Regions from separate parts of the Nonomuraea sp. NBC_00507 genome, predicted to be linked through region 1. Evidence: predicted binding sites of a transcription regulator. Region 1 holds the regulator's gene; each other region holds the start of a gene.
The links. Region 1 encodes HrcA, which represses chaperone genes, less so after heat shock. Its sites were predicted from a motif close to TTGGCACTCTCNNNNNGAGAGTGCCAA; they were not measured.
Positions count from the first base shown of each region.

Region 1 (10,226 bases):
GAGGCCGTCACCGCCAGTGACGCCGGTCCAGCCCTGGCCGTAGGCGGGCACCCCGACCACGATCTTGCGTGCGGGCGCCCCACGGGAAAGGTAGTCGCGGACGGTCTGGTCGACGCTGTACTTCACGGGGTTCGGATCCCGCCGGTCGGTGAACAGGTTGCCGTTGTGCCCGGTCTGCGGCTCCCAGGTGCCGTGCAGGTCGTAGCCCTGGATGGTGGCGAAGTCGAGCTGGCTGAAGACGCGCCGTACCTCGAAGCCGGCGTCGATCTTGGCGGCGGCGGCCGGCAGGAAGGCCGTCAGCTGCGCGGCCCTCGAGTAGGCCTTGAGCTGGGAGCGTAGCTCCTCCACGAAGAGCGTGAAGTTCTGCTTGTCCTCGGGGCGGATGACGTTCCCCTCGGCCCCGGACGAGCCGGGCCACTCCCAGTCCAGGTCGATCCCGTCGAACACGCCGGCTCCCGCGCCCGGCTCCAGCCCCGGCAGGTCGCCGCGCAGCCACAGGTCGATGCAGGAGCGCGCCAGCGTGGCACGCGACTCTGCGGTGAGCACGGCGTCGGAGAAGTGCTTCGAGCCGGTCCAGCCGCCCAGCGAGATCAGCACCTTGAGCCCCGGGTGCTTGGCCTTGAGCTTGCGGAGCTGGTTCAGGTTGCCGTTCAGGGCCTGTCCGGGCGCGTCGGCCACGCCGTCCACGCTCTGCTCGGCCGGCACCGGCCGCTGCCAGTCGGCCCATGGGTCGGCCGAGTAGCAGGAGCCCTCGGCGTTGACGAACCCGAACGCATAGTTGAGGTGGGTGAGCTTGGCCGCCGCGCCCGTGGCGTCCACGTCCTTGACGTGGTAGTTGCGGCCGTAGATGCCCCATTGGATGAAGTACGCGACTCGCTTGAAACCGGCCTGGGCCTCGGCGGGCACGGAAACCGCCGAGAGCCCCAGCAAGAGCGAGAGCGTGATCAGGACCTTGTTCTTCACCGAGCGTCTCCCGGAGGCTTCAACTTATAGGAAACTTTCCTAATAAGTTGAGGCGATCGTAGAGCGCTCACACCAGCGCGTCAACGAGTCTGTTCACCTCGTCCGGGCTGGACAGCACCGGCCAGTGGCGCGCGGGGTCGGACAGCAGCTCCAGCACCAGGTCGGCGGCCTCCGTCCGGGTTGCCGCGGCGGCGAGCAGGTCGAGGATGTGGTCGGCCGGCGGTTGCAGGAACGTGTTCGTCCACGCGGTGACCGGGCCGGCCACCTCCTCCCACATCCGGCCGGCGACCGCGCGGGCAAAGGACACGTCGTACGGCCCGCCCGCGGCGATCGACTCGGCCGCGATCCACGCGCAGGCCGACCCCACGTTGGCGCCCTGCCCGGTCAGCGGGTCGTTGACGATCCAGGCGTCCCCCACGGCCAGCGCCACGCGCCCACTCGGCAGCTTGGCCACCGCCTCCCGCACGGTCGGCGTGATCGCGCCGCACCACGCCTCCTGGGGCCCGGCCGGCTCGAACGCGGCCGTGTCGATCCGCTCGCGCAGGCTCGGGGCGTGCTCGGCGATCGCCGCGAGCAGCGCGGGCCCCACGCCGGCCGGGTCCATCCGGGTGAGCGGCTCCAGAGGACCGCCCGGAATCGCCTCGACCAGGATCGAGGACGCCAGTCCCGCCCGCGTCAGCATCGGCATGCAGAAGATCTCACCGCAGGCCGGCGAGATGGTGGAGGACAAAGTCGTGCCGGCCCGCACCCCGTGGAACACGCCGGCGAACAACCTGCGCTGCGGCTCGTCGTACGGCGAACGCCCAGGATCACGCGGGAACAGCTCGGCCACCGAGCGCGGCCCCGCCGCCACCACCATGAGCTCGTGCTCCCGCGACCACCGATCCACCTGCGCCGCGTCCGGCTCCGTCCCCGTCACGACGATCTTCCCGCCCCTGCCGGCCAAGTCCTCCATGAGCGTGGGCAGCAGCAGCCGGGAATCCGCCACGCTGTACGGGTCCGCGATCCGCCCCGTGAACTCCAGCGGCGGCACGCCCTTGATCGAGATGCTCGCCGCGTCCACCAGGCATCCGGGGTCGGCGTAGTGCTCGCAACCCAGCTCCCGTTCCCGTGCCCGCATGCCGCCCGTCCTGGCGACCGCGCCGGGACGCCGCCCCGAACGCATGGCGTCCGCGTCGCCCACGCTGTACAGCGTCGTCTCCACCCCGAGCTGCCGCAGCCGCAGCGCGACGGTCAGCCCCGCGATCCCCGCGCCCACGATGCCGATGCCTGTCATGTCTCCCCCTCGGCTGGTGGACACCAGTGGACGCGAAGGCGCTTGAGACCGGCTTGGAGCACCCTTAACGGCCCGGCAGACTGGAGTAGTGCCATCCACCCTGCCTGACGGCGATCCCGTGCCCACCTCGGGCGAACTGCCCGACAGCGCCCTGAGCGGCCTCGGAGAGCGTCCGTTCGGCTTCTACGTCCACGTGCCGTTCTGCGTGACCCGCTGCGGCTACTGCGACTTCAACACCTACACCGCCGCCGAGCTGGGGCCGGGCGCCTCACACCGCGACTACGCGGACACGGCCGTCGAAGAGGTGCGCCTCGCCCGCCGCGTCCTGGGCGACGCCGAGCTGCCGGTGGAGACGGTGTTCTTCGGCGGCGGCACGCCCACCCTGCTGCCTCCCGAAGACCTGGCCAGGATCCTGGCCGCGATCGACTCCGAGTTCGGGCTGCGGCCGGACGCCGAGGTCACCACGGAGGCCAATCCCGAGTCCGTGGACCCCTCCTCCTTGGAGAAGCTCCGCCACGGGGGGTTCAACCGGATCAGCTTCGGCATGCAGAGCGCACGCGAGCACGTGCTCCAGGTCCTCGACCGCAGGCACACGCCGGGCCGGCCCGCCGCGGCCGTGCGGGAGGCGAGGGAGGCCGGGTTCGAGCACGTCAACCTGGATCTGATCTACAGCACGCCCGGCGAGTCCGACGACGACTGGCGGGCCTCCCTGGCCGCGGCGATCGAGGCCGGGCCCGACCACGTGTCGGCCTACTCGCTGATCGTCGAGGAGGGCACCAGGCTCGCCGCCAGGATCAGGCGCGGCGAGCTGCCGATGCCCGACGACGACGTGGCCGCCGACCGCTACCTGATCGCCGACCAGATGCTGGCCGAGGCCGGCTTCCGCTGGTACGAGGTGTCCAACTGGGCCACGTCCGACGAGGCGCGGTGCCGGCACAACCTGCTCTACTGGACCGGCGGCGACTGGTGGGCGGCCGGTCCGGGCGCGCACAGCCACGTCGGCGGCACCCGCTGGTGGAACGTCAAGCACCCGGCCGCCTACGCCCAGCGGCTGACCGCGCACACCTCGCCCGCGCACGCCCGCGAAGTGCTCGACGACGAGGCCCGCGCCGCCGAGCGGCTCATGCTGGAGCTGCGGCTGGCCTCCGGCTACCCGCTCGCCGAGGTCGCGCCGGGCGCGCGTACGGCCGTGGCCGGCGCGCTGGCGCGCGGGCTGCTCGAGCCCGAGTCGTTCAAGACGGGCCTGATGGTGCTCACGCTGCGAGGGCGCCTGCTGGCCGACGCCCTCATCAGGGACCTGCTCGTTTAGGTGATCAGGCGGATGGCGAACGGATAGCGGTAGTTCTGGCCCTTGTTCGTCGCCAGGGCGGCCTGGATGTGGAAGATCAGGGACAGGATCCAGACCACCGGCAGCATGAGGGCGCCGATGAAGACGATCACCAGGATGCCCGAGATGACATAGCCGATGAACATCGTGATCTGGAAGTTGAGCGCCTCGGCCGCCTGGTCCCTGACGTAGGGGGACTCGTCCTTCTTCATCAGGTAGATGACCAGCGGGCCGAGCCAGGAGGCGAGCAGGCCGAGCAGGTGCGCCAGCATGGCCATCGTGGTGTCGTCGCTGCCGGGTCGGGGGCCGAACCTGCCGGGGACGTACGGCTCGCCGGGGCCCTGAGCGTAGCCGTAGCCGGGCGGCTGCTGAGACGCCTGCCCGTAACCCGGCTGGGGCCCGTAACCGCCGGATTGCGGCTGACCGTAGCCGGGCGGCGGCTGCTGCCCATAGGACGGCGGCTGCTGCCCATAGGAGGGCTGCTGGCCGTAGCCGGGCTGCTGACCATAGCCATAGCCTGGCTGGGACCCCGGCTGCTGGCCGTAGCCGGGCTGGGAGCCGGGTTGTTGGCCGTAGCCGGGCTGGGAGCCGTAGCCGGGCTGCCCGCCGTACCCATAGCCCGGTTGTTGCGGGCCTGAGCCCTGGTCCTGTGGGATGTCCGAAGGGGACACCCGGCGCGTGGCGTCGTCGTCGGGCGGCGGGGGTTGCGACGGATCCTGGCTCATGGTGCCTCCGTAACGAAGTCGATGAGTTCCTCGACCCGGCCGAGCAACTCCGGCTCCAGGTCGGTAAAGGTCGAGACGGCGCCGAGAATGCGCCGCCACGCGTCCGCGGGCTCCATACGCCAGCCCAGGGCCGCGATCACGCCTTCCTTCCACGGCACGCCGCGCGGCACGTCGGGCCAGGCCGGAATGCGCAGAACGGACGGCTTGACCGCCTGCCAGATGTCGACGAACGGATGCCCCACCACGAGCACGTCCGGCGAGGTGATCTCGGCGGCGATCCTGCTCTCCTTGGAGCCGGGCACGAGATGGTCGACCAGCACCCCCAGCCGGCGTCCCGGCCCGGGGTCGAACTCGGCCACGATGGCCGGCAGATCGTCCACACCCTCCAGGTATTCGACCACGACCCCCTCGACGCGCAGGTCATGGCCCCAGATCTTCTCGACGAGGGCGGCGTCGTGCACGCCTTCCACGTAGATCCGGCTCTCCCTGGCCACCCGTGCCCGCAGCCCCTCCACGGCGATGGAGCCCGACGCGCTGCGCCTGGGCCCGGCGGGAGCGGCCGTGGGCCGTACGAGGGTCACGGGCTTGCCGTCCAGCAGGAACGCGGCCGGCGCCAGCGGGAACAACCGCCGCCTGCCGAACCGGTCCTCCAGCGTGACGGCCTCCTTGTCGCAGGCCACGACCGCGCCGCAGAAGCCGCTGTCGGCGTCCTCCACGACAAGGTCCGGCTCGGCGGCCACCTTAGGGATCTTGCCCTTGCCCGGCCGCCGCCAATTGCCTGCCAGCACATCGCCCTCGTACACACGGGGACCGTAGCAAATCACCCGCCGACCGCAAGGCGCTTGCGCGCAGAGCTACGGCGCATCAGGACGACGATGGTGGCGATGATCGCGATGAGGATTCCCGCGCCGGGGACCAGGAACAGCGCGGCGGCCCCGCCGGCGACTCCGCCCGCCGCGGAGGCGACCGGCTTGCCGACGCCGTACTTGACGTCCGCAGTCTCCTGGTTGGTGCAGGTCAACTGGTAGTCGCCCTTGCTCGGCGCATTGATCACGAGGATCTGCTCCCAGGTCACGCTGCCGACGGTGAGCGACTGGCTGCCGCTGGTCTCGGCGAGCTTGGCCTGGCCGGAACCGCCGGAGATCTGGCACTCGTAGTTGATCCGCGTGGTGGTGGCGACGTAGACGGCCGGCTTGTCCGCCGGGTCGACGGTCACGGTGATGCTCTCACCCGACGAGAACGTCTTGGTGGGGGCCAGGTCGGTCACGCTGCCGAGCACCCCGCCGACGAAGATGACGACGCCGACGATCCCGCAGATGACGGCGAGGCCCCAGGCCGCCGTCACCCACCACAGGCTGGGCTTTACGGCTTTGGAATCGATTTGTGGGGGGAATTGGGGCTGTTGGCCGTATTGTCCGTACTGAGGTTGTCCGTACTGAGGCGGCGGGCCGTACTGGGCGGACGGGCTCCCGTACTGCTGCTGCGGTGGCGGAGGCGCGCCGTACTGCGGCTGCTGGCCGTAGCCGGGCTGGGGTCCGTACCCGGGCTGGGAGCCGGGCTGCTGGCCGTAGCCAGGCTGGGAGCCCGGTTGGGGTCCGTAGCCGGGCTGTGGCGATGGTGGCTGGCCGTAGTAGGGATCCTGCCCTGGAGGCGGCCCGTACGACGGAGGTTGAGAATTGTCCGACATGTCGGCAAGTCTGGGCCCTGTCGCTTGTAAGACGCTAGCAACAGGATGGGAGTCGGCGTTATCGCACCTTGTGGGCGAGAGCCGTACACTTGGCACTCGGGAACACAGAGTGCTAGACACTTCGTTCCTGAAAGCAGAGGGCAGGAGGTGAGCACGTGCTCGACGATCGGAAATTGGCGGTGCTCCGCGCCATTGTCGAAGACTACGTGTCCACCAACGAACCGGTGGGCTCCAAGGCACTGGCCGAGCGCCACAACCTGAGGGTCTCCCCGGCCACGGTCAGGAACGACATGGCCGCGCTGGAGGAAGAGGGCTACATCACACAGCCGCACACCAGCGCGGGACGCGTGCCGACGGACAAGGGATACCGCCTGTTCGTCGACCGGCTCTCGCAGATCAAGCCGCTGTCGGGAGCCGAGCGCAGGGCGATCGAGACCTTCCTCGCCGGCGCGGTGGACCTCGACGACGTGGTCACCCGCACGGTGCGGCTGCTCGCGCAGCTGACCAGGCAGGTCGCGGTCGTGCAATACCCGACGCTGACGCGCTCGACGGTCCGGCACGTGGAGCTGGTGCCGCTCAACGACCGGCGGGTCATGCTCGTGCTGATCACCAACACCGGCCGCGTCGAGCAGCGCGTGATCGAGCTGCCCGAGGTGGTGGAGGACACCCGCATCGCGCACCTGCGCGCGGTGCTCAACGCCTGCCTCGACGGCTGCGGTCTGAGTAACGTGCCCGAGCTGGTCGCCGACCTGCCGGAGCGCCTGCCCGTCGAGGACCGGCCCGCGGTGGCGACGATCCTGTCGGTGCTGCTGGAGACCCTGGTGGAGCGGCACGACGAGAAGATCGTGTTCGCCGGCGCGGCCAACCTCGCCGGCGCCGACTTCTCCACGGGCCTGCGTGACGTGCTGGAGGCGCTGGAGGAGCAGGTCGTGCTCATGCGGCTGCTCGGCGAGACGTCCTCGGACACCCCCTCTGCGCTCACCGTCCGCATCGGTTCGGAAAACCCTTACCTACGCGGCACATCCGTCGTCGCGACCGGATACGGTTCTGGCGACAACCAACTGGCCAGGCTCGGTGTGCTGGGCCCCACCAGGATGGACTATCCCGTGACGATGGGCGCCGTGCGTGCGGTGGCTCGCTACGTCAGCCAGATCTTGGCTGCATCATAAGAGGTCGATAAGTGGCAAACAGCGACTACTACGCCACCCTCGGGGTGCGCCGTGACGCCAGTCAGGACGAGATCAAGAAGGCTTACCGCCGCCTCGCCCGCGAGCTGCACCCCGACGTGAACCCCGATCCTGAGACCCAGGAGCGGTTCAAAGAGATCACGCAGGCCTATGAGGTGCTGTCAGACCCGAACAAGCGCCAGATGTACGACCTGGGCGGCGACCCCTTCGCCGGCGCGGGAGCAGGCGCGGGCGCCGGGGGCTTCGGAGCGGGCTTCCCGTTCAGCGACATCATGGACGCCTTCTTCGGCTCGGCGGCCGGCACCCGAGGGCCCCGCTCGCGGGCACGCCGGGGCCGCCACGCCACCATCCGCGTCGAGCTCGACCTGCGCGAGACGGCCTTCGGCACCACCCGCGAGCTGGTCGTCGACACGGCCGTGCTCTGCGAGGTCTGCCACGGGGCCGGCGCCGCGCCGGGCACGCACCCCGACACCTGCGACATGTGCAACGGGCGCGGCGAGATCTCCCAGGTCACCCGCTCGTTCCTGGGCCAGGTCATGACGTCGCGGCCATGCCCCCAGTGCGGCGGCTTCGGCACCATCATCCGCCACCCCTGCCAGGAGTGCTCAGGTGACGGCCGGGTGCGCACCCGCCGTACGATCAAGGTCCGCATCCCCGCGGGCGTCGAGGACGGCACCCACATCCAGCTCGCCGGCGAGGGCGAGGTCGGCCCCGGCGGAGGCCCGCCCGGAGACCTGTTCCTGGAGATCGTCGAGCGGGCCCACGAGATCTTCGAACGCCGCGGTGACGACCTCCACTGCACCGTCCAGATCCCCATGACGGCCGCCGCGCTCGGCACCGTGCTCGTTGTCGAGACGCTCGACGGCGCCGAGGAGGTCGACGTTCGCCCCGGCACCCAGTCCGGCCAGGTCATCACCATGTACGGACGCGGCGTGCAGCGGCTCAACGAGTCCGGCAGAGGCGACCTGCTGATCCACGTCAACGTCGAGACCCCGACGCGGCTCGACACCGCGCAGGAGGACCTGCTGAAGGAGCTGGCCAAGCAGCGGGGCGAGGAGCGGCCGCCGGGCAAGTTCGCGCCCGGGCAGCAGGGCTTCTTCTCGCGCCTGCGCGACGCGTTCAACGGCCGGTGACCGTACCCGTCTTCCTCTCAGAGGAGCTCGACGGACCCGAGCTGACGCTCGGTGGGCCCGAGGGCCGGCACGCGGCGTCCGTGCGCCGCCTGCGGGCCGGCGAGCGCGTCGATCTCACCGACGGAGCCGGTGCGGTCGCCGAATGCGTCGTCCGCGAGGTCCTCAAGGACGCGCTCAGGCTGGACGTGCTGGCCCGCTACCGGGTCGAGGCGCCCCAGCCGCGGCTCGTCGTCGTCCAGGGACTGCCCAAGGGCGACCGGGGCGAGCTGGCGGTCGAGATGATGACCGAGGCGGGCGTGGACGCGATCGTCCCCTGGTCGGCCGCGCGCAGCATCACCCAATGGAAGGGCGACAGGGTCGCCAAAGGGCTCGCCCGGTGGCGCTCCACCGCGCGTGAGGCGGGCAAGCAGGCACGCAGGTTCCATTTGCCCGAGGTGACCGAGCTCGCCTCCACCGCGCGGGTCGAGGCGCTGCTGGCCGGCGCGGCGCTGGGGCTGGTGCTGCACGAGGAGGCGGCCGAGCCGCTGTCCGGCGTCCAGTTGCCCGCCGGAGGCGACATCGTGGTGGTCGTGGGGCCGGAAGGGGGCGTCTCGGAGGAGGAACTGGCCAGGTTCCAGGCGGCCAAGGCCGTGCCTGTGCTCCTCGGGCCCACGGTTCTGCGGACCTCCACGGCGGGGGTGGCGGCGGCGGCCGTGCTGCTCGCGCGTACCGGACGCTGGTGAACGCCCCATAGCGCTCAGAAGACGCGCTATGTCTCAAGATGCTCAATCGTCTCGTAAACATCTCAAGGCGCTCAGCCGACTCGTAACGTCTCGCGCGCTCAGTCGGCTCGTGAGGTCTCAGGGCGCCGGCTCGTGACGTCTCAGGGGCGCTCACATGGCTCGTGACGTCTCAGGGTGCTCAGTCGGCTCGTGAACGTCTCACGGCGTCTGAGAGGCGTCCACGAGCGGGCTGGCCAGTTCGGTGGGCGCGTCGGTGGCGTCGTCGGGCGGGCACTCCTCCAGCGGGCACGCCGACGGCTGCGTGGTCGGATCCTCGTCCGACGGCGTCGGCGTGGGGGAGGCCGTCGGGCAGTCCTCGGCCGTCTCGGCCTCGGAGGGGCACGGCGTGGACGTGGGCTTGGGGCTCTTCGACGGCCTGCTGGTCGAGTTCGCCGTCTTCGCCGGTCGCGGTGACGGGGTGTCCGGGGGAACCACGGCCGGGTTCCGGTCGGCGGTCGGCTCCGGGGGCGGCGGCTGCTGGGAGCGGGTCGTGGAGGAGTTGGACGGGACCTTGGAGGAGGTCTCGTTCTCCACTGGCTGGACGCTCTGCTGTTCGATGATCTGCGAGCGCAGCCCAGGAACGGCCATCACGATGGCCCCCGCCACGAGGACAGCACTGGCGGCGGCCGCGCCCGCACGCCACCAGAACAGGTTACGTACGCCGCGCCGCTCGATCCGGGCGCGGATGATCTCCAGTCCGTCCGGCGAGGGCACGACCGCGTCCGCCTCCGCGCGGAGCGCACGGCGAAGAAGGTCGCCGTGCTCGTCGGGGGGCTGGGTCATGACATTTTCTCCAGGACGGATCGCAAAGCGGCCATGCCACGTGCGGTGTGGCTCTTGACCGCGCCCTTGCTGATGCCCATGGCGTGGGCTATCTCAGCTTCGGACAGATCACCGTAATACCGCAGGACCAGTGCTTCTCTCTGTCGGGTCGGCAGGGCACGTAACGCCTCGATGACGGCGGAGCGTTCCAGCTCGCCGATCGCGCCGTTCTCGGCGCTCGGGGCGTCCGGCAAGCCCTTGGGAGCGTACTTCTCGACGACCGCGCGGTGGCGCAGCACGGACCGGGACCGGTTGACGACGGATTGACGGAGGTAGGCAAGTGCTTTGTCGGGGTCACGCAGCCTACGCCAGGCGCCATGGATGGCGACGAACGCATCCTGCACG
Region 1 is NZ_CP107853.1:11,081,701-11,091,926, reverse strand. It holds gene OHA25_RS52890 (glycoside hydrolase family 18 protein) at 1-963, opposite strand, end outside; gene OHA25_RS52885 (styrene monooxygenase/indole monooxygenase family protein) at 1,031-2,239, opposite strand; gene hemW (radical SAM family heme chaperone HemW) at 2,328-3,548, shown strand; gene OHA25_RS52875 (DUF4870 domain-containing protein) at 3,545-4,291, opposite strand; gene OHA25_RS52870 (DUF3097 domain-containing protein) at 4,288-5,094, opposite strand; gene OHA25_RS52865 (hypothetical protein) at 5,112-5,636, opposite strand; gene hrcA (heat-inducible transcriptional repressor HrcA) at 6,134-7,147, shown strand; gene dnaJ (molecular chaperone DnaJ) at 7,159-8,298, shown strand; gene OHA25_RS52850 (16S rRNA (uracil(1498)-N(3))-methyltransferase) at 8,295-9,020, shown strand; gene OHA25_RS52845 (hypothetical protein) at 9,219-9,842, opposite strand; gene OHA25_RS52840 (SigE family RNA polymerase sigma factor) at 9,839-10,226, opposite strand, start outside.

Region 2 (10,226 bases), 1.8 Mb from region 1:
AGTCGCAAACAATGCGCAACGAGTCCCGCATTCGGTCAGATCCCTTCGAGACGCTGGGCCTCGATCCTGCCCAGCGTGCGCTCTACACGGCCATTCTGCGGCTGCACAGAGCAACGCGCACGGATCTCGCGCAGGCCATGGACGGGCCGGTGGAGAGCGTAGGCCGCCAGCTCGACGCCCTCGTCAAGCTGGGGGTGGTCGACGAACGATCGGGCGAATACCTGGCCAGGCACCCGGCCGCGGCGCTCGGCCGGCTGATCGCCGAGCGCCTGGACCGGTTGGCCGAGGAGAGCCGCATGATCGACTCGGCGCTCGGCTCGATCCGGGCCCTGATCCACGACTACGACGCCGGCCGGGATTACCAGAGCGGCCCGTTCACCGTGGAAATGGCGAGCGGCGCGGACGTGCTCTACGAAAGCGTGGTCGGCATAGCCGTGCAGTTGCCCGGGATGGAATTGCTGACCGCCATTCCGGATGAGCGCACAATGACCGACTTTGTCCGTAAATTTGCGGACCCGTGGATAGATGCGCAAAAACGAAAGCTTCTCACGGTTCGCGCTGTCATCCCGGTCGCCACCCTCACCCTGCCCGGCGTCCGCGACCAACTGATCGAACTCGCCGAGACCGGCGGCAGCGTACGCACGCTGCGCCGCGTTCCGAGCTGGTTCATGACCGCCGGGCCGGAGGTCGCGGGCCTGCCCGCGCTCTGGGGCGGCAACCTGCCCGACCACGCGTACAACTTCTATCTCGTCCGCACGCCGATCGTGGTCGGCGTGCTCCACACGCTCTTCGGCGAGCTGTGGGCCCGGGCCGTGCCCCTCCCCTGGGGGCGCAAGGGAGACGGGATGGTGCAGGTCCTGCGCCTGGCGGCGCAGGGCATGTGCGACGAGTCGATCGCCCGCCAGCTGGGCGTGTCGGTCAGGACGGTACGCGCCAGGTTCGCCGACGCCATGGCCGAGCTGGGCACACAGTCGCGCTTCCACGCAGGTGTGGAGGCCACCCGGCGCGGATGGCTGAGCTAATACTCTCCGCTCGGGCCGCATCGGTCATATGGTGGGAAGGTGCTGGAAGACGTCCCCCGCGACCCGTTCGCGGACGACCCGAACGACCCTTCCTCGGCGATGGGCGCGCTCGACGACGCGGAACCATTGACCGCGCAAGAGCGTGACGAGGCCATCACCGACCTCGCCGACGTCGAGGTCTTCCGCTCTCTGCTCGAACCGCAGGGGGTGCTGGGTCTCGTGCTCGACTGCCCGGAATGCGGCGAGCAGCACTTCTTCGACTGGGAGCTGCTGCGCGGCAACCTACGACAAATGATCGAGAAAGGCCAGCCCCAGGTCCACGAGCCGGCCTTTCACCCCGACCCGGCCGACTACGTCACCTGGGAGTACGCCAGAGGCTACGTCGATGGCGTCATCGACACGGAGGAACGCCGCTGACCGACACCACCGAGCACGGATGAGCCGGCTCGGTCACCGTCACCGATCGCGGAAGAGCCCAACCCGCCACCCCCGAACACGGAAGAACGCCGGAGATCACTCTCGTCACCGTCAAGCACATCTATGACGAGAGCGGCCAGCAACCGCACAGCCGGATCGCCGTGGCGGACCGAGCCTCGGTGGAGCATGCTCTGACGGACCCTCTGAGGATCCTCTCCACGGCCGAGCGCTTCGAGCAGCGCGTCGGTCTCCTCCTCTGACGTCAAGCCGACTCCAGCTCGACCATCTGCCGCAACCTGGCCAACGCCCGATGCTGGGCGACGCGGACCGCACCTGGTGACATACCGAGTACATTACCGGTCTCCTCCGCGGACAGCCCTGAGACCACTCGCAAGAGCAACAATTCCCGCTGGTTATCGGGCAGCCGGGCCAGCAGCCTGCGCGCGTGCTCGACCTCGATGTAGCGGACCACGGTCTCCTCGGGTCCGGGCCCGTCGTCCGGGCCGTCCGGCAGATCCTGGGTCGGCACGGCCGACCGCACTGAACTCCGCAGCGCATCGGCCACCTTGTGCGAGGCGATCCCGAAGACGAAGGACGCGAAAGGCCGCCCCATGTCCCGGTACCGCGGCAGCGCGGACAACACCGCGATGCACACCTCCTGGGCAACGTCATCGGCAATGTGATATTGCCCTGAAACCCTGCCCAGCCTGGCGCGGCAATACCGCACCACCATCGGACGCAACTCACCGAGCAGAGATTCGATCGCACTGCGATCCCCCTGCACGGCGAGACTGGTCAGTTCCCTAAGGTCGGAGTCATCCGTCCGTGCCGGAAGTCTCGACGCGAGCCTTACCCCAATTTTGGCGTCGGCGACGCTTCCCTCGCTCACGATAGGCATGATGCCCGCGTTGATCCTGCATGTCGTCATGGCGAACGGCTACGGATTGGTCACATTGAAGCGACGATAACGAGCAGTAATCAATCGGCCACACTAAGGCTTTATTGCTCGACATAATATTTCACTACACAACCCGAAATGCGCGACAATTGTCAGACCATAGACGCTTATCACCCACTGCCGGTTTACTCCATTAATCCACCTTTTCCGCCCACTTCTCCCCATGTCCGACCAGGTCACCCCGTGCGAAGGACTCGGCGATGAGGGTTCGGCGCCGGTCCGCGTGCCGCGCTACGCGGCGGGAATCATCAGGAGGGAGAGGCCCCTCAGCGCTCTACGGGAGGCGCGGATCGTCATGCATTGGCACGCCTACCAGTGGACGGGTGCCGGCGCCGATCGCGACAACGAGGCCGAGCGGCGGCCGGATTCGCCCGACTTCCGGGCGTCCGCCCTGCCCCCGATGCGGACGGGCGATTGGCTGGCCAAGCCCGCCTCCCGGATCGCGGCCACCTTCGACGACGTCGAGGCGGCGGTCGACTGGCTCGCGGCCGCGTACGGCGACATAGGCGACGCACTCCTCGTCCCCGACCGCATCCCCTTGGAGGATCGGCTGGCCGGGGCCAGGGACCTGCTGCCGCGCGGTGTGGACGTGCAGTGGGGCGAATGGCTGCAGGGTGGCCGGTTCGCCACCATCGGCATGATCTGCTGCCCGAACCGGCACGCTGCCCATCCCTGCCCGATCCGGCGCAGCGCCGGGGTGGCCGCCCTATAAAGGATCATTCATCGCGGGCGTCGAGCAACTCCAGATACCCCTGAACGGCCTCCCACAGGTGATGCTCCGGATACCGGCCGATCCCCCGGTGCTCTCGCCGCCACTGCCGCTCCCAGTACGAGCGATGCACGGCACGCAGGTGCTCGAGAGCCGCTTCGAGCTCGCCGGCGACCTGCGTGCGCTCCTCCTCGGCTCCGGCCGTCACCCGGCGCAGCCGATCGAAGCGCCGCTCGCCCAGCGCGTCGAGCACACCCCTGTCGGGCCCGTCCAGCGACCAGAACCGGACCGGCCCCCGAATGACGTGGTTCCACACCGGATCCCGGAAAGACCGCCAGTAGTAGGCGATGCCGCCCTTGTCCAGCCGCAGGAAGTCGACCAGCCACGGGGTGCCGGGCGGTTGAGAGCCCCAGGTCACTTCCTCCGGCGGCAGGTTCAGTACGAAGACGGCCTCGATGTGATCAATGGGATCGGCGCCCTCCAGCAGGTCACCGAAGACGTACGCCTCGCGCAGGAACGGCTGCGCCGCCGGCACCCGTCTGGTCTGGTCACACGCCTCGGCGAGCATCCGCACCCTCTCGACCGCCCGCCGGTACTGCATCGTGCGCCCCCTCCTCACGTTCGGCTCGCGACCAGCGTACGAGTTGCGCTCGGCGACGCGGCTACAGCGGCGGCTCCTGCTGGGTGGCGCCCCAGTCCCAGAGGGCTTGGAGGACGGGGCCGAGGCGGCGGCCGTGCGGCGTCAGCCTGTAGCGAGTGCGGGGCGGCCAGCCGGGCTCCCGGCGCCGATCCACGACGCCTGCTTCGGCAAGATGGGCCAGCCGATCGGACAGGACCTTGTCGGACAGCGCGGGCAGCACCCGGCGAAGTTCGGTGAACGTGCGCTCGCCCTGCAGGAGCTCACGAATCACCAGAGTCGTCCAGCGGCCCCGCAGGGCGGCGAGGGTGATCTCGACCGGGCAGGACGAGGTCGGTTCGGTGACGGCCGCGCGCGGGTCGTTGGGCAGGCCCGGGCGGGTCGTGGGACGGTGACCAACCGTTTGGTGAGTCACGAAGGCGCCTCCTAGCGTTGCCGCGTCCCCTACTTCTACCTTCTGGAAGGACATGCGTTGAGAATGCGAGAACTCGCCGAGCGCCCGCAGGACGTGCCGCTGGTGTTCGCGGAGCGGTTCAACAGCGGCGATCCGGCGGCGGTGGCCGAGGTGTACGAAAGCGGAGCCGTGTTCGTGCCCGAGCCGGGCACTCCGCTGACCGGGACGGAGGCTCAGGTGGCCAACGCGCGGTTCGTGGGTCTCGGGGTGCCGATCAGCGTCCGGCCCCGGCACGTCTACGCCACAGCCGACATCGCGCTGCTGATCGTGGACTGGCTCATCGAGGGCACCGACCGCGACGGGCAGCCGGTACGCATCGAGGGCACCGCCACCGACGTGGCCCGTCGCGGTCCGGACGGGCGCTGGCGGTACGTCATCGACAATCCCTTCGGCACAGAGCTGTCGAATTCCGGCCGGCCGTCCGACATAAGGGTGTAGGTACGAAGTCCACCACTGAAAGGAAGACCCCTGTGGCCCAGTACGCGATCCTCCTGTACGCAAAGGCCCCCGCCGATGCCGACGATCTGACCCCCGAGCAGCGCGAGGCGCACCAGCGGCACGCCGACGAGCTGGGCGACGCCATGCTCACGGCGTTCGCGCTCCAGCCCAGCACCACCGCCACCTCCATCCGCGGCGACGCCGTCACGGACGGGCCTTTCGTCGATGCCAAGGAGGTCGTCGCCGGGATCTGCGTGATCGAGGCCCCGGACCTGGACGCCGCCCTGGAAATGGCCCGCCGCAATCCCATCACCCAGCTGGGCGGCGGCGTCGAGGTGCGGCCCGTGGCGAGCGGGTTCGTCAGGGGATGACGGACGTCGAAGCGGCGGTCGCGGACGCGCACCGCCGCCGGTGGGCCCTGGTCCTCGCTTCCACGGCGCGCGTGGCCGGGGACCTGGACCTGGCCGAGGAGTGCGTGCAGGAAGCGTACGCCGCGGCGCTGACCGGCTGGGCACGCGACGGCATCCCTGACAACCCGGCGGCCTGGCTCACCACCACGGCCAGGCGCCGCGCCATGGACGCGGTGCGGCGCGAGCGGGTGTTCCGCTCGAAGCTGCCGCTGCTGATCGAGCCCGAGCCGGAGGAGCCGGCGGACGAGGACGACATGAACGGACCCGAGGACGCGGTGCCGGACGAGCGGCTGCGCCTGGTCTTCATGTGCTGCCACCCGGCGCTGGCGCAAGAGGCGCAGCTGGCGCTCACCCTCAGGCTGGTGTGCGGGGTGTCCACCGGGGACATCGCCCGCGCGTTCCTGGTGCCGGAGACGACGATGGCCGCCCGGCTGACCCGGGCGAAGAAGAAGATCTCGGTCGCCAGGATCCCGTACCGGGTGCCGGGCGCGGCGGCGTTGCCCGACCGGCTGCGCGGGGTGCTCGGTGTGATCCATCTGCTCTTCACCACCGGGTACACCGCGCCGTCGGGCGCGTCGCTCATGCGTACGGACCTGATGGACCAGGCGCTGCACCTCGCGCGCATGCTGCGCGAGTTGATGCCCGACGAGCGGGAGGTGTGGGGGCTGCTCGCCCTGCTGCTGGTCACCGACGCCCGGCGGGCCACCAGGGTGGACTCCCGCGGCCGGTTGCTGCGGCTGGAGGAGCAGGATCGGTCGCGATGGAACCGGACCGCGATCGCCGAGGCGCACGAGCTGATCGTGGGCGGCCTGCGCGGCGGGCGGCCGGGGCGCTATGTGCTGCAGGCCGCGATCGCGTCCCTGTACGCCGAGGCGTCGGCTTACGACCGGACGGACTGGCCGCAGATCGTGACCTTGTACGACGAGCTGCTGAAGGTATGGCCGTCCCCGGTGGTGGCGCTGAACCGCACGGTGGCCCTGGCCCGCGTCTGCGGCCCGGCGCAGGCTCTCGCCGAGGTGGAGGAGCTGGAGAAGGACACCCGCCTCGCGGGATACCAGTATCTGCCCGCGATCAAGGCGGACCTGCTGCGCGAGCTCGGCCGCACCGAGGAGGCGTCGGCCGCGTACCGGAAGGCACTGGAGCTCACCACGAACGAGGCCGAGCGGGAGTTCCTGACCGGACGCCTCGCGGAGCTCCGGTAGAACGCCGTACGGCCCGCGTCCCATGCGCATGGGACGCGGGCCGTACGACGGACGGACGGGTCAGTGGCCGTGGCCGTGACCGTGGCCCTGGCCGGCGGCCGGGGCCTCCTCCTCGGGCTTGTCCACCACGAGCACCTCGGTGGTGAGCAGCATGCCCGCGATCGAGGCCGCGTTCTGCACGGCCGACCGCGTGACCTTCACCGGGTCGATGACGCCCTGGTCGAGCAGGTTGCCGTATTCGCCGGTCGCGGCGTTGAGGCCGTGACCAGGCTGCAGCTCGGCAATCTTGTGGGTGACCACGTAGCCCTCGAGACCGGCGTTCTCGGCGATCCAGCGGGCCGGCTCGACCAGCGCGCGGCGGACCACGCCGACACCCGTGGCCTCGTCGCCCGACAGACCGAGGTCGTCGAGGTCCTTGGAGACGTGGATGAGCGCGGAGCCACCGCCGGAGACGATGCCCTCCTCGATCGCGGCGCGCGTCGCGGAGATCGCGTCCTCGAGGCGGTGCTTCTTCTCCTTGAGCTCGACCTCGGTGGCGGCGCCGACACGCAGCACGCACACACCGCCGGCGAGCTTGGCCAGACGCTCCTGCAGCTTCTCGCGGTCCCAGTCGGAGTCGGACTGCTCGATGGCGAGCCTGATCTCCTTGACGCGGTCCTCGATGGCCTGCTGGTCACCGGCGCCGTCGACGATGGTCGTGGCGTCCTTGGTAACCACGATGCGGCGGGCCTGGCCGAGCACCTCGAGACCGACATGCTCCAGCTTGAGACCGACCTCCTCGCTGACGACCTGGCCGCCGGTGAGGATGGCCATGTCCTGCAGCATCGCCTTGCGGCGGTCGCCGAAGCTCGGGGCCTTGACGCCCACGGAGGTGAACGTGCCGCGGATCTTGTTGGTGACCAGGACGGCCAGGGCCTCGCCCTCGACGTCCTCGGCCACCACGAGCAGCGGCTTCTTCGTCTGGGCGATCTTCTCCAGCAGCGGCAGGAAGTCCGCGATGGAGGAGATCTTGCTCTGGGTGAGCAGGATGTAGGCGTCCTCCAGGACGGACTCCATCCGCTCGGGGTCGGTCACCATGTAGGCCGACAGGTAGCCCTTGTCGAACTGCATGCCCTCGGTGAACTCGAGCTCCATGCCCATGGCGTTGGACTCTTCGACGGTGAGGACACCGTCCTTGCCCACCTTGTCGAACGCCTCGGCGATCAGGTCGCCGATCTGCGCGTCCTGAGCGGAGATCGTGGCGACATTCGCGATCTCCTTCTTGTCCTCGACCGGGCGGGCGCTGGCGAGCAGCTTGTCGCTCATCTCCTTGGCGGCCTTGTCGATGCCGCGCTTGAGCGACAGCGGCGAGGCGCCGGCGGCGACGTTGCGCAGGCCCTCGCGGACCATGGCCTGGGCCAGGACGGTCGCGGTGGTGGTGCCGTCACCCGCGATGTCGTTGGTCTTGGTCGCCACTTCCTTGGCGAGCTGGGCGCCGAGGTTTTCGTAACGCTCCTCCAGCTCGATCTCACGAGCGATGGTCACACCATCGTTCGTGATCGTCGGCGCACCGAACTTCTTGTCGATGACGACGTTGCGGCCACGCGGGCCGAGGGTTACCTTCACGGCGTCCGCGAGGGCGTTGACGCCGCGCTCAAGCGCGCGGCGGGCGTCCTCGTCGAACTCCAGGATCTTCGCCATTGCTGAAAGTCCTCTCCTAGCGTCGAAAGCCCCGGTCGCCCTGAAGAGCGCCCGGGGCTCGACACATCCGGCTTACTTCTCGATGATCGCGAGAACATCGCGGGCGGAGAGCACGAGGTACTCCTCGCCGCCGTACTTGACCTCGGTGCCGCCGTACTTGCTGTAGAGGACGATGTCGCCCTCCGAGACGTCGAGCGGAATCCGCTTGTCTCCGTCCTCGTCCCAGTTGCCAGGGCCCACCGCGAGGACCTTGCCCTCCTGCGGCTTCTCCTTGGCGGTGTCTGGAATGACCAGACCGGAAGCGGTCGTCTGCTCAGCCTCAAGCGGCTGAACCACGATGCGGTCGCCGAGCGGCTTAACGGGAACCTTAGTGGCGGTCGTCACGATCGGACCTCCCCTTCAGATATGAATGATCTAGAAGAGGCGACCAGCTGGGCCTGCCGTCGCGGGTGTCAGACCTGCCTCGTCGCACGTTGGCACTCTCAAGGTGAGAGTGCCAACAGGAAACATATGCAAGAGGGGCTTGACAGTCAACACGAACGCGTCTGCTCAGAGCGATCAGGCCTCATTCGGCGTACGAACCCCGCGTGAGGTCGGCCAGGATGCCGGGCCGGACGGGGCTCCAGCCGAGGGCCTGGCGGGTGCGCGCCGCGCCGACCCGCTGGCTGATCGACAGCGCGTGCGCGAAGCCCTCCCCGAGCAGCTCGGCGGCCTCCTCGAGCGGCCAGGGCTCGGCCGCCTCCTTGACGCCGGCCGACCTGGCCGCCGCCTCGGCCACGGCGGCCACGGGCACGGCCTCCTCGCTGACGGCGTGGTAGACGGTCGCCACGCCCTTCTCGACCGCGGTCACGATCAGCTCGGCCAGGTCATCCACGTGCACGAACGTCCACGTCGGCGCCTCGCCGCCGGCCGAGACGTACACGCCGGTCCCGCGCTGGGCGGCCTGGCCGCGCAGCAGCGCCGGGATGCCCGCGCCGCGCCCGTGCACGACGCCGGGGCGCACCACGGAGCCGCCGCCGTCGAGTATCAGCCGCTCCACCTCGTGCCGGTACGCCACGAGCGGAATCGGATTCGCCGGGCTGTCCTCGTCCGCGCCGTCGGTCTCGCCGAGCACCCAAACGCCGCTCACATAGACGACCCTCTTGCCCGACCCGGCCAGAGCGGCGATGGTCGCCAGGTCGGTGCCCTGCTCGCCGGTCAACTGGCCCGCGTGCACGATCGCGTCGATGTCGGGGGTGATCGCGGCCTGCAGGGTCAAGGCGTCCGCCAGGTCTCCGTGCCGCTCCTCGGCCGCGGCCGGCACCCGTCTGGCTCCGCCGGCCGCGGGCCGTACGAACGCCGCCACCTCATGACCCCGCTCGATCAGCCGCTCCACCACGGCCGCGCCGATGTAGCCCGTTGCCCCAGCGACCAGCACCTTCATTGTCCCACCTCAAAAATTTCGACATTGAACATTTCCACGCAGAAGGTATAACACGCCGTCAAACATTTCAATGTCGTACGATTAGCCGCATGGACGACGTGGTCGACGCGATGCTCGGACAGTGGGCGTGCGCCCGGCCCGACGTCGACGTGTCCCCGCTGGGTGTGATCGGCCGGGTGTCGCGGGCGTCACGGCTGCTGGAGCGGGGGGTCAAGGAGTTCCTGGCCGAGCACGGGCTGGAGGCGTGGGAGTTCGACATGCTGACCACGCTGCTCAGGAGCGGCGATGACGCCACCATGTGCATGAAGGACGTGTCGGCGGCCGCCATGATCAGCCCGGGCGCGCTCACCAACCGAATGGACCGCCTGGTGGAGCGCGGCCTGGTGGAGCGCCGGCCGGCGCCGGACAACCGCAGGATGACGCTGGTCACGCTGACGGACGAGGGGCGGCGGGTGGCCAACGACCTGCTGGAGCGGCACACGGCCAACGAGGACCACCTGCTGTCCGGGCTCTCCGCCCCCGACCGCGACGCCCTGGCCGGCCTTCTCCGCAAGCTCCTCCTCTCCCTCGGCGACACCGCACCCGTGTGACATGGCCGCGCCCCGAGGTCGCGGGAGCCGTCTCGAGGGGTCTCGAGGGCGCGATAACGTCGTGTGACGTGGACCTCGACGCGTTCAACGAGCTGCTGACGACGCGCGGCCAACGGGCGCTGGCCGAGGCCGGTGAGCTCACCGGCGCGGACCCGGTCGCCGCCGCCACGAAGCTGCGCAAAACGTACGACGCCCCCCTCACCTCGGCCGCGCTGACCCAGGCCGGCCTGCGAGAACGCGCCAAGGCCAAATTCGGCGAGGACGCCCGGGGGATGTACTTCACGCA
Region 2 is NZ_CP107853.1:137,660-147,885, forward strand. It holds gene OHA25_RS00580 (helix-turn-helix transcriptional regulator) at 12-1,022, shown strand; gene OHA25_RS00585 (DUF5319 domain-containing protein) at 1,062-1,439, shown strand; gene OHA25_RS00590 (sigma-70 family RNA polymerase sigma factor) at 1,702-2,337, opposite strand; gene OHA25_RS00595 (hypothetical protein) at 2,561-3,109, shown strand; gene OHA25_RS00600 (DUF7711 family protein) at 3,114-3,707, opposite strand; gene OHA25_RS00605 (winged helix-turn-helix transcriptional regulator) at 3,769-4,158, opposite strand; gene OHA25_RS00610 (YybH family protein) at 4,222-4,635, shown strand; gene OHA25_RS00615 (YciI family protein) at 4,668-5,006, shown strand; gene OHA25_RS00620 (RNA polymerase sigma factor) at 5,003-6,247, shown strand; gene groL (chaperonin GroEL) at 6,308-7,927, opposite strand; gene groES (co-chaperone GroES) at 8,000-8,311, opposite strand; gene OHA25_RS00635 (NAD-dependent epimerase/dehydratase family protein) at 8,493-9,350, opposite strand; gene OHA25_RS00640 (MarR family winged helix-turn-helix transcriptional regulator) at 9,440-9,940, shown strand; gene OHA25_RS00645 (class I SAM-dependent methyltransferase) at 10,009-10,226, shown strand, end outside.
Region 2: a site for HrcA is predicted at 8,401-8,427, ahead of groES (co-chaperone GroES). Genes of this name have one in related genera too.

Region 3 (10,226 bases), 4.0 Mb from region 1:
GCCACCAACGCCAGCATGCCCGCCACCACCGCCGCCCTGGACGATGGGGTGGGAGCGGCCGTGATGGAGGGGGCCGGCGGGCGTGCGGGGGCGGACAGCTGTTCCGCCGCCCGCAGGGCCAGCAACGCGTTGGCCACCCCATGCCCGTAGCTGCGGTTGTAGCCGGCCGTCGGCCGCTTCAGGACGCCGAGTTCGATGGCCGTGCGCACGTGGTAGGGCGACATATGGGGATAGGCGGATTTGATCAGCGCCGCGATGCCCGCCACCATGGCCGCCGCCGAGCTGGTGCCGTCGCCGACCACGTAGGAGTCGCCGCCGTCGGCCGTGACGATCTGCGTGCCCGGCGCGACCACGGACAGGTAGTCCTGCCGGTTGGAGAACCCCGCCACCTTGAGCCGCCGGTCCACGGCCCCCACGGCGATCACCCCGGGATAGGCGGCGGGAAAGTTCTTCCTGTTGGCCGTCTCGCCGTCGTTGCCCGACGAGGCCACCAGCACCGCGCCCTTGCCGATCGCGTACCTGACGGCCTCCTCCTCATCGGCCGATCCCTCCCACGCGCCGCTCCCGCCGCCCAGCGACATGCTGATGACGTCGGCGCCGTGGTCGGCCGCGTACCGGATGCCCTTGGCCAGCGGCTGACGTCCGCCGGAGGCTTGTCTGCGGCGCAGCGGGTCGCCGTTCTCCAGCGTGACCCTGATGGACAACACCGTGGCCGCGGGCGCCACGCCGACGACGCCGTGCCGGTGGCCGTGCCCGCGACCGGCGATCAGGCTGGCCATGGCGGTCCCGTGCCGCCCCCAGAGTCCCGCGCTGCGGTCGGCGCCGGTCAGGTCGGGCCCCTGGATCACGGAGCCCTCCAGATCCGGGTGGCGGCCGTTGACGCCCGTGTCGAGCACGGCGACCAGCACGCCCGCGCCCTTGGTCGCCCGCCAGGCCTCGGGCAGGCGCAGGGTGTCCAGCTGCCACTGACCGGCACGCGCGGCTTCGCCCATGTCGTCGGAGGCGCTGGGTGAGGCGACCCCGACCACGAGCGCGGCGAGCAGAACGGGGACGATGATCCTGTTCATCAGGTCACTGCCCGGGCGGCATCGCTGAGCCGGGACGGGGGCGGGCTGGGTGGCATGGCTGGGAGTAAGGACATGGGTGAGGGCGGCACAACGGGCGGGTGGGACACGTCAACCTCGAGCGGTAGGGAGGGGACGCCGATGTGCATTCTGACACGCGAATGCCCACCCGCATGCGACGCTTCAGTAAACAGGCCGATACGCGGAGTAATTCCGATCTGTCGCTTTCCTCCTATTGAGTAGGCGAAAGTCGGACATGCGCCCCCGGTGGGAGCCCCAGCCGCTGCGCCGCGTCACCCGAATTGACGGCGATCGCGATCAAACCGGCCGAGTCCGCGAACGCCACCAATTCGCCGGGCGGCACCGCCGCGTACGTCTCCCGGAACGGCAGCGACAACTGCCGCCGCCCCAGCCACACCCCGAGCGTGTCGCCCACCCGGACCCCGAGCGCCTGCAGGTCCCCGGCCGCGATCGACAGCTGGGTGTTGCCGTAGCGGTCGACCGAGACCACCTCGCCCTCCACCGACCCCTCGCGCAGGTGGGACGTCGGCTCGGGCAGCGTCACCAGCCGGTCGACCGGGACCTCGGGCCCCAGATCCGCGAGCCGCAGCCCGCCGGAGCCCGACGGAGTCCGGCAGAGCCGCCCCGCGACCGGTGCGAACACGTCCCGCCCGTGGAAGGTCGGCGAGACCGGCCGCAGGAAGTGCTCGTCGTTGCTGAGCTCGTACGCGGCCCGCGCGCCGCCGCTGGCGCGCACGGCCCACGACAGCAACCCATTGTCCGGGCCGATGAACACCCGGTCGCCCGCCTCGACCGCCACCGCGCGCCTGGCGCCGCCCGTGCCGGGATCGACCGCGCCGATGTGGATGCCGGCCGGCAGGTAGGGGATGGTCTGGGCGAGAACCGCCGCGCCGCGCCGCACGTCCCCGGAGGGGATCAGGTGACACACGTCGATCACCCGCGCCTGCGGGGCGATCCCGGCAATCACGCCATGACAGGCCGCCACATACCCGTCTTCGAGCCCATAGTCGGTGAGGAGGGTGATTACTGAGGTCACATTTCGTGACTGTACGTCTCCCGATCCGCCGTGAACAGCACCACTCCGCACATTACGATTGGCTCGGGCCGCGTGCGTGTGACGAGATCGTCGCACGCCCCTTTCGAGGAGGACACCATGGGAGCACCGCTCAGCGGTGACAATGCTGCCCAGGAAACGTCCCGCCAACCCCTGACAGAACGCGATCTCGAGCTCCTCGCCTTCGAACGCCAATGGTGGCGCCACGCGGGCGCGAAGGAGCAGGCCATCAAGGAGACCTTCGGGTTCTCCGCCACCCGCTACTACCAGCTGCTCGGCGAGTTGATCGACAGGCCGGAGGCGCTCGAGCAGGACCCCATGCTGGTCAAGCGGCTGCGCAGGCTGCGCTCCACCCGCCAGCGCGACCGTGCGGCAAGAAGGCTTGGCATGCGCCCCTGACCGGCTGGGTACGGCAGCCGCGTGAGGAACATCCCTGGAATGGAAGCGATCTTGAAGGATCCGGCAGGCGCCGTGATCGGGCTCGACTTCGACGGAACGCTGTCGCCCATCGTGCCCGATCCCGCCACCGCCGTGATCCACCCGAAGGCGCCCGCGGTCCTCGCCGAGCTGGGCGCGCACGTCCTGGCCGTCGCCATCGTGACGGGCCGCCCCCCGGCCACCGCACTGGAGCTGGGGCCGGGGCTGGCCGACGTGCCCGGGCTCGTCATCCTCGGGCACTACGGCTTCGAGCGCTGGGAGAACGGCCGGATCTCCGCGCCGCCGCCCCCGCCGGGCGTGCCGCGGGCCGAGGCGGAGCTGCAGCTGCTGCTCGACGATCTCGGGCTGGACGGCGTGCGGATCGAGGACAAAGGCCGGGCCGTCGCGGTGCACACCAGACGCAGCCCCGACCCCGAAGGCGCGCTGGCCGCGCTGCGCGAGCCGCTGGCGCGGGTGGCCGACAAGCACGGGCTGGTGGTCGAGCCCGGCCGCATGGTGCTGGAGCTGCGGCCGCCGGGCATGGACAAGGGGCACGCGCTCAGCCTGTTCCTGGCCGAGCGGGCCGCCAGGTCCGTTCTCTTCGCCGGCGACGATCTGGGGGATCTGGCCGCGTTCGAGGCCGTACGCGCCTCCGGGCTGCCCGGCGTGACCGTGTGCAGCGGCTCGGCGGAGGTGGCCGAGCTGGCCGAGCGCGCCGACATCGTGGTGGACGGCCCGGACGGGGTGGTCGCGCTGCTGGAGGAGCTCACGTCGGCGTTCAGTCGTTCATGAGTGAACTGCAAGTCGCGATCTCTAGTGTCGGGCGCATGTCCAAGCGCTCCCTCGCCGTCGCGGCCGTCGCCGCGGCCACTGTCCTGACCACCGCGCTGCCCGCGAACGCCGCCGCGCCCGCCCAGCCGCTGAAGTTCCGCAACGGCCTGACCCTCTACATTCCGATCCAGTGGGAGGTGCACCGCTTCGGCGCCGACGTGGTCCAGGTCGTCACGGGCAAGTGCGGCAAACCGCAGGGCTGGGGCACGCCCCAATGTGACGCCTTCTATCTCCTCGGTCCCAAGTACATCAAGATCGGGGCGGAGGGCTGGGGCCCCTACACCGGCAAGAGGCCCTTCTACACGGCGAGCGACGTGCAGCCCTGCCCGGTCAACAAGAAGTGGGGCGAGATCATCGGCCCGAAGGTGACGCGGGGCCTGCGCCAGGTCGGCGAGGGGCACAAGGCCGTCTACAACGCCTGGCAGGCTCGTTGCGTGTCCTACTCAGGCGCCGGTACGAAGGCCCGCTTCACGCAGCGCGAGTGGTATCTGCCGAAGAGCAAGATCCTGGTCGTGGACCAGTGGAACACGCCAGGCCTGTCCGACGCGCTCAAGTACGCGGACTGGAGCTAATCCAGGGCGTCGAGCTGGGCGGCCAGCCACTTCTGGGGCGGCAGGGCGGTGGCCGCCGCGCACAACTTGTCGCGACGCCGCCTGCGCTCGTCCTCCGGCATGATGAGCGCCTCGTGCAGGGCGGCGGCCGTGCCGCTGATGTCGTAGGGGTTCACCATGATCGCGTACGGGCCCAGCTCAGCCGCCGCCCCCGCCTCGCGCGAGAGCACCAGCGCGCAGTTGTCCGAGAGGACCGGGCCCTCCTTGGCGACCAGGTTCATCCCGTCGCGGATGGGGTTGACCAGCAACACGTCGGCCATGCGGTAGGCGGCCAGCGACCGCGGGTAGTCGTCGTTGACGTTGAGGATCAGCGGGTCCCAGTCCTCGGTGGCGAACTCGTTCTCGATCTCCTGAGCGCTGCGCTGCACCGAGGCGGTGTATTCGCGGTATTCGGGCAGGTCGTGCCGGCTCGGGTAGGCGAAGGCCAGGTGCACCACACGCCCGTGCCATTCGGGATGCGCGGCCAGGAACTCGCCATAGGCGACCAGGCCGCGCACGATGTTCTTCGACAACTCGGTGCGGTCGATGCGGACGATCAGCTTGCGGTCGCCGACCTGATCCCTGATCGCGGTCATGTAGGACTCGACATCGGGCTCGCAGGCCCGGTCCCACAACGCCGCGCCGTCCACGCCGAGACTGTGCACGCCGACCCTGGTCGTCCTGCCCTCGTGCGTGACGCTGTGGGCCACCCGGTCGACCTCGGCGCCGAGCAGCGCTTCACAGCAGTCCATGAACGCCCCCGCCCACCTTCCTGTCAGGAACCCGGCGTGATCGGCGCCCAGGATGCCCTCCAGGACCTCGCCGACCACCTCGTCGGGCAGCAGGGAGAAGTATTCGGGCGGCGCCCACGGGGTGTGGCTGAAGTGGGCGATGCGCAGGTCGGGCCGCTCGGCCCGGAGCATCGCCGGGGTCAGCGTCAGGTGGTAGTCCTGCACCATCACCCGTGCGCCGTGCCCGGCCTCCTCGGCCAGGGCCAGCGCGAACGCGCCGTTGTAGTCACGGTAGGACTCCCACTCGCGCCCGAACCGCGTGCCGAAGTTGGGTGCGTTGGGGATGTCGTAGAGCAGGTGGTTGACGAACCACAACGTGGAGTTGGCCACGGCGTTGTAGGCGCGGTGGAAGGTGGCCGGCGGGATGTCCAGCATCCGTAGCGGCCCGGTGTCGTAGCCGGCCTGGTCGATCCTGCCGCCGGGAGACAGCCGCACGGCGCTGCGGTCATCGTCGGACAGCGCCGCGCAAACCCACAGGACGCCGTCTTCCTTGGCCACTCCGGACAGCCCGGAGACGAGCCCGCCCCCGCCACGTTTCATGGTCAACTCGCCGTCGTCGGAGACGGTGAAGGAGACAGGCCCTCTGTTGGAGGCGACCAGGACGCTGTTCATCATGGCTCCCTTCGATCATAGGATCCCAGCTATGGCGCTTGATGAGCTAACCGAGGAACTCGCCCGATCCGCCGCAGCCGGAGATCATCGCGCGCTTGGTGAGCTATTGGCCAGGATCGAGCCCGATGTGATGCGCCACTGCGCCCGGATCCTGCCCTACCACCAGGACGCGGAGGAAGCCTCCCAGGACACCCTGCTGGCCGTGGCCCGCAACATCGGCCGCTTCGAGGGGCGGGCCAGGTTCAGCACCTGGCTGCACATCGTGACCGCCAACTGCGCGCGGACCACGTACCGATCGCTCAAGCGCCGGGCGGCGGAGCAGACGTCGGAGGAACTGCCCGTGCAGAAGCCCGACGTGCGGCGGGTGAGCGTGATCGCCGGCTCCCGGCTGGACCTGCTCGACGCGATGGAGGCGCTGGAAGCCGACAAGCCCGACCTGGCGCAGGCGCTGGTGTTGCGCGACATCGTCCAGCTCGACTACAACGAGGTGGCCGAGCAGCTCGGCATCCCGCTGGGCACCGCCAAATCCCGCATTCACCAGGCCAGGAAATACGTGCAGGGTGTGCTCGGTGAGGACTATCGCTGAGACTGCCCGTCTCGAATGCTGAGACGGATGGTAATTCCGCCTACTTAAGCGGGTAGAGTCCCTTTCAACAACTGCATATTGCTCATCCAGAGGGGCGGAGGGACCGGCCCTGCGAAGCCCCGGCAACCCTCCCGGCTTGTGACTCGCGACAGGGCGAGGCCGACCGGGACAAGGTGCCAATTCCGGTTCGCGGTCAAGGTGGCCGCGGGCGAAGATGAGGGAAGGCCTCGCTTCATGTCGCTCGACTTTGGTCCTGCTGTCGCTCTGTCCTGCCGCGAGTGCGGCACGCGCTACCCTCTCGGCCCCAGCTTCGCGTGTCTGGAGTGTTTCGGGCCGCTCGAAGCGGCCTACGAATTCGGCGCCGTGACCCGCGCGGACATCGAGTCCGGTCCCGCCAACATCTGGCGCTACCGCTCCCTGCTGCCCGTGCCGGCCGACGTCGCCACCAAGCCCAACATGAACCCCGGCTGGACCAAGCTGGTCAAGGCGGGCAACCTCGGGCAGGCGCTCGGCCTGAAGTCCCTGTACGTGAAGGACGACTCCGGCAACCCCACCCACTCCTTCAAGGACCGGGTGGTGGCCATCGCCGTCGAGGCGGCACGTAACTTCGGTTTCCACACGCTTTCCTGCTCCTCCACGGGCAACCTCGCGGGCGCGGTCACGGCCGCCGCGGCGCGGGCCGGGCTCGACGCCTGCGTGTTCATCCCCGCCAACCTCGAAGCCGCCAAGATCGCCATGGCCCGGGTGTTCGGCGGGAAGCTGATCGGGATCGAGGGGACCTACGACGAGGTCAACAGGTTCTGCTCGGAGCTGATCGGTGACCCTCTGGGCGACAAGTGGGGGTTCGTCAACGTCAACCTGCGGCCCTACTACGCCGAGGGCTCCAAGACGCTCGCGTACGAGATCGCCGAGCAGCTCGGGTGGCGGCTGCCCGAGCAGATCATCATCCCCATCGCCTCCGGGTCGCAGCTCACGAAGATCGACAAGGGCTTCAAGGAGCTGGTGGCGCTGGGGCTGGTCGAGGACACCCCCTACAAGATCTTCGGGGCGCAGGCGGCCGGGTGCTCGCCGGTCTCCACCGCCTACAAGGCCGGGCACGACGTCGTCCAGCCGGTCAAGCCGGACACCATCGCCAAGTCGCTGGCCATCGGCAACCCCGCCGACGGGCCATACGTGCTCGACATCGCTCGCCGCACCGGAGGGGCCGTCGAGGACGTCACGGACCCCGAGATCGTGGCCGCCATCAAGCTTCTGGCCTCGACGGAGGGTATTTTCGCCGAGACTGCGGGCGGGGTTACCGTGGGCGTGCTGAAGAAGCTCGCCGAGAGCGGGCGGCTCGATCCCGAGGCCGAGACCGTGGTGCTCAACACCGGTGACGGGCTCAAGACGCTCGACGCCATCACCGGCGACGACGCCCAGCCCACCGCCGTGATCCGGCCCTCTCTCGACGCGTTCCGCGCGGCTGTCTGACAACCAGGAAAGGCAAGATAACCATGAGCGTTTCTGTGCGGATCCCCACGATCCTGCGCACGTACACCGGGGGGAACGCGGAAGTGAGTGGCGAGGGCGCGACGCTTCGTGACGTGCTCGCCAAGCTCGACTCCGACTACCCGGGGATCGGCGCGAGAATTCTTGATGAATCGGGCAAGATTCGGCGTTTCGTCAACGTTTACGTGGGAGAAGAGGACGTCCGTTTCGCCGAGGGGCTCGACACTCCCGCCCCTGAGGGCACTCAGATCTCCATCATCCCGGCGGTCGCCGGCGGTTGAGTGCGAGAGGTCACATCATTGGAAGGCGCCCCTAGTGGGCGCCTTCTCCTTTTCCCGACTAATTCAACGTTGAACAAGGTACTCTGCGAAGAAATGCGTCGTTTGCGGATTGACTCTGTTGCCAAACCCCGTGCCACAGGTATGGTCGAGGCGATCGTCTGGCTGATTTTCAGTTAAGTCATGCGATTACGGTCTCGCGGTGGAATGGGCGAGATCTGTAAGCCCAGTAAGAGGAGTCGGAAGTGGCGCAGGGCACCGTCAAGTGGTTCAACGCGGACAAGGGCTACGGCTTCATCGCGGTAGACGGTGGTAAGGATGTATTCGTCCATTACTCAGCGATCCTGATGGACGGGTACCGAGCACTCGAACAGGGGCAGCGCGTCGAGTTCGAGATCACGCAGGGCCAGAAGGGACCGCAGGCGGAGTCTGTCCGGGCGGTCTGATTTACGTCACTGGTATGCACCCGGTGGCGGCATCGCACGGCAACGCAGTCCGGGCGAGGCGGCCTCCATTCTTTCGTCGACCTACGGCGAGCCGCACGGTGAGCGGCTCGCCGTACAGACGGACTGACCAGGGCGGGAACCGCAGGAGGGTAGACGTTCGCTTGCACTCGGCAGGGTAGAGTGCTAAACAGTTCGTTGGCACTCTGTGCAGCAGAGTGCCAGCAACTCGGATCGAGACGATGGGGTCTGCCGAAGGAGATGCAGGCCCATGCCGTCGCGGGCGTCGGCTCGGTCCAGGACAAGCCACCCTGTATCTGGGAGGTCTAGCCTTATGGCAGCCAAGATGATCGCGTTTGACGAGGACGCCCGGCGCGGTCTCGAGCGCGGTATGAACCAGCTCGCCGACGCCGTCAAGGTGACCCTGGGCCCCAAGGGCCGCAACGTCGTGCTGGAGAAGAAGTGGGGCGCTCCCACGATCACCAACGATGGTGTATCCATCGCCAAGGAGATCGAGCTCGAGGACCCGTGGGAGAAGATCGGCGCCGAGCTGGTCAAGGAAGTCGCCAAGAAGACTGACGACGTAGCCGGCGACGGCACCACCACGGCCACCGTGCTCGCCCAGGCGCTGGTGCGCGAGGGCCTGCGCAACGTGGCCGCCGGCGCCAACCCGATGGCCTTGAAGAAGGGCATCGAGGCCGCCGTCGAGCGCGTCAGCGAGGAGCTCTCCAAGCTGGCCAAGGATGTGGAGACCAAGGAGCAGATCGCTTCCACCGCCTCCATCTCCGCCGCCGACAACGAGATCGGCGCGCTCATCGCCGAGGCGATGGACAAGGTCGGCAAGGAAGGCGTCATCACCGTCGAGGAGAGCAACACCTTCGGCCTGGAGCTCGAGCTCACCGAGGGCATGCGCTTCGACAAGGGCATGACGTCGATGTACTTCGTGACCGACTCCGACCGCATGGAGGCCGTGCTCGAAGACCCGTACATCCTGATCGTCAACAGCAAGGTCTCCGCCAACAAGGACCTGCTGCCGCTGCTCGACAAGGTCGTGCAGTCCGGCAAGCCGCTGCTGATCATCGCTGAGGACGTCGAGGGCGAGGCCCTGGCCACCCTGGTCGTCAACAAGATCCGCGGTCTGTTCCGCTCCGTGGCCGTCAAGGCCCCGGGCTTCGGCGACCGCCGCAAGGCCATGCTCGCCGACATCGCCATCCTGACCGGTGGCCAGGTCATCGCCGAGGAGGTCGGTCTCAAGCTGGAGAACGCCACCCTCGACCTGCTCGGCCGGGCTCGCAAGATCGTCGTGACCAAGGACGAGACCACGATCGTCGACGGCGCCGGTGACGCCGAGCAGATCTCCGGCCGGGTCAATGAGATCCGCGCCGAGATCGAGCGCACCGACTCCGACTACGACCGCGAGAAGCTCCAGGAGCGCCTCGCCAAGCTGGCCGGCGGCGTGGCCGTCATCAAGGCCGGTGCGGCCACCGAGGTCGAGCTCAAGGAGCGCAAGCACCGCATCGAGGACGCCGTGCGCAACGCCAAGGCGGCCGTCGAGGAGGGCATCGTCCCCGGCGGTGGCGTGGCGCTGCTGCAGGCCGGCGCCAAGGCGTTCGACAAGCTCGAGCTCAACGGTGACGAGGCCACGGGCGCCGCGATCGTGAAGAAGGCGCTCGAGGAGCCCCTGAAGCAGATCGCGGTCAACGCCGGCCTCGAGGGTGGCGTCGTGGTCGAGCGCGTTCGCAACCTCACCCCGGGTGAGGGCCTGAACGCCGCTACGGGCGAGTACGTCAACATGTTCGAGGCGGGCATCCTCGACCCGGCCAAGGTGACGCGCTCCGCGCTGCAGAACGCCGCCTCCATCGCGGCGCTCTTCCTCACCACCGAGGCCGTCATCGCGGAGAAGCCCGAGAAGACCCCCGCTGCTCCGGCCATGCCGGGCGGCGGCGACATGGACTTCTAGGTCCTTTCTTCGCGCGGCAACGAAGAGCGGCCCGGGTTTTTCGGGCCGCTCTTTTCGTTTTCTGGCAACGCCGGTGCTCCGTCAGATCCCG
Region 3 is NZ_CP107853.1:2,412,861-2,423,086, forward strand. It holds gene OHA25_RS12240 (S8 family serine peptidase) at 1-1,067, opposite strand, end outside; gene OHA25_RS12245 (SAM hydrolase/SAM-dependent halogenase family protein) at 1,297-2,121, opposite strand; gene OHA25_RS12250 (DUF3263 domain-containing protein) at 2,239-2,538, shown strand; gene otsB (trehalose-phosphatase) at 2,578-3,348, shown strand; gene OHA25_RS12260 (hypothetical protein) at 3,384-3,959, shown strand; gene OHA25_RS12265 (alpha,alpha-trehalose-phosphate synthase (UDP-forming)) at 3,956-5,380, opposite strand; gene OHA25_RS12270 (RNA polymerase sigma factor) at 5,412-5,966, shown strand; SAM riboswitch class I at 6,046-6,187, shown strand; gene thrC (threonine synthase) at 6,201-7,436, shown strand; gene OHA25_RS12280 (MoaD/ThiS family protein) at 7,460-7,735, shown strand; gene OHA25_RS12285 (cold-shock protein) at 7,978-8,178, shown strand; gene groL (chaperonin GroEL) at 8,510-10,135, shown strand; gene OHA25_RS12295 (YbhB/YbcL family Raf kinase inhibitor-like protein) at 10,217-10,226, opposite strand, start outside.
Region 3: a site for HrcA is predicted at 8,374-8,400, ahead of groL (chaperonin GroEL). Genes of this name have one in related genera too.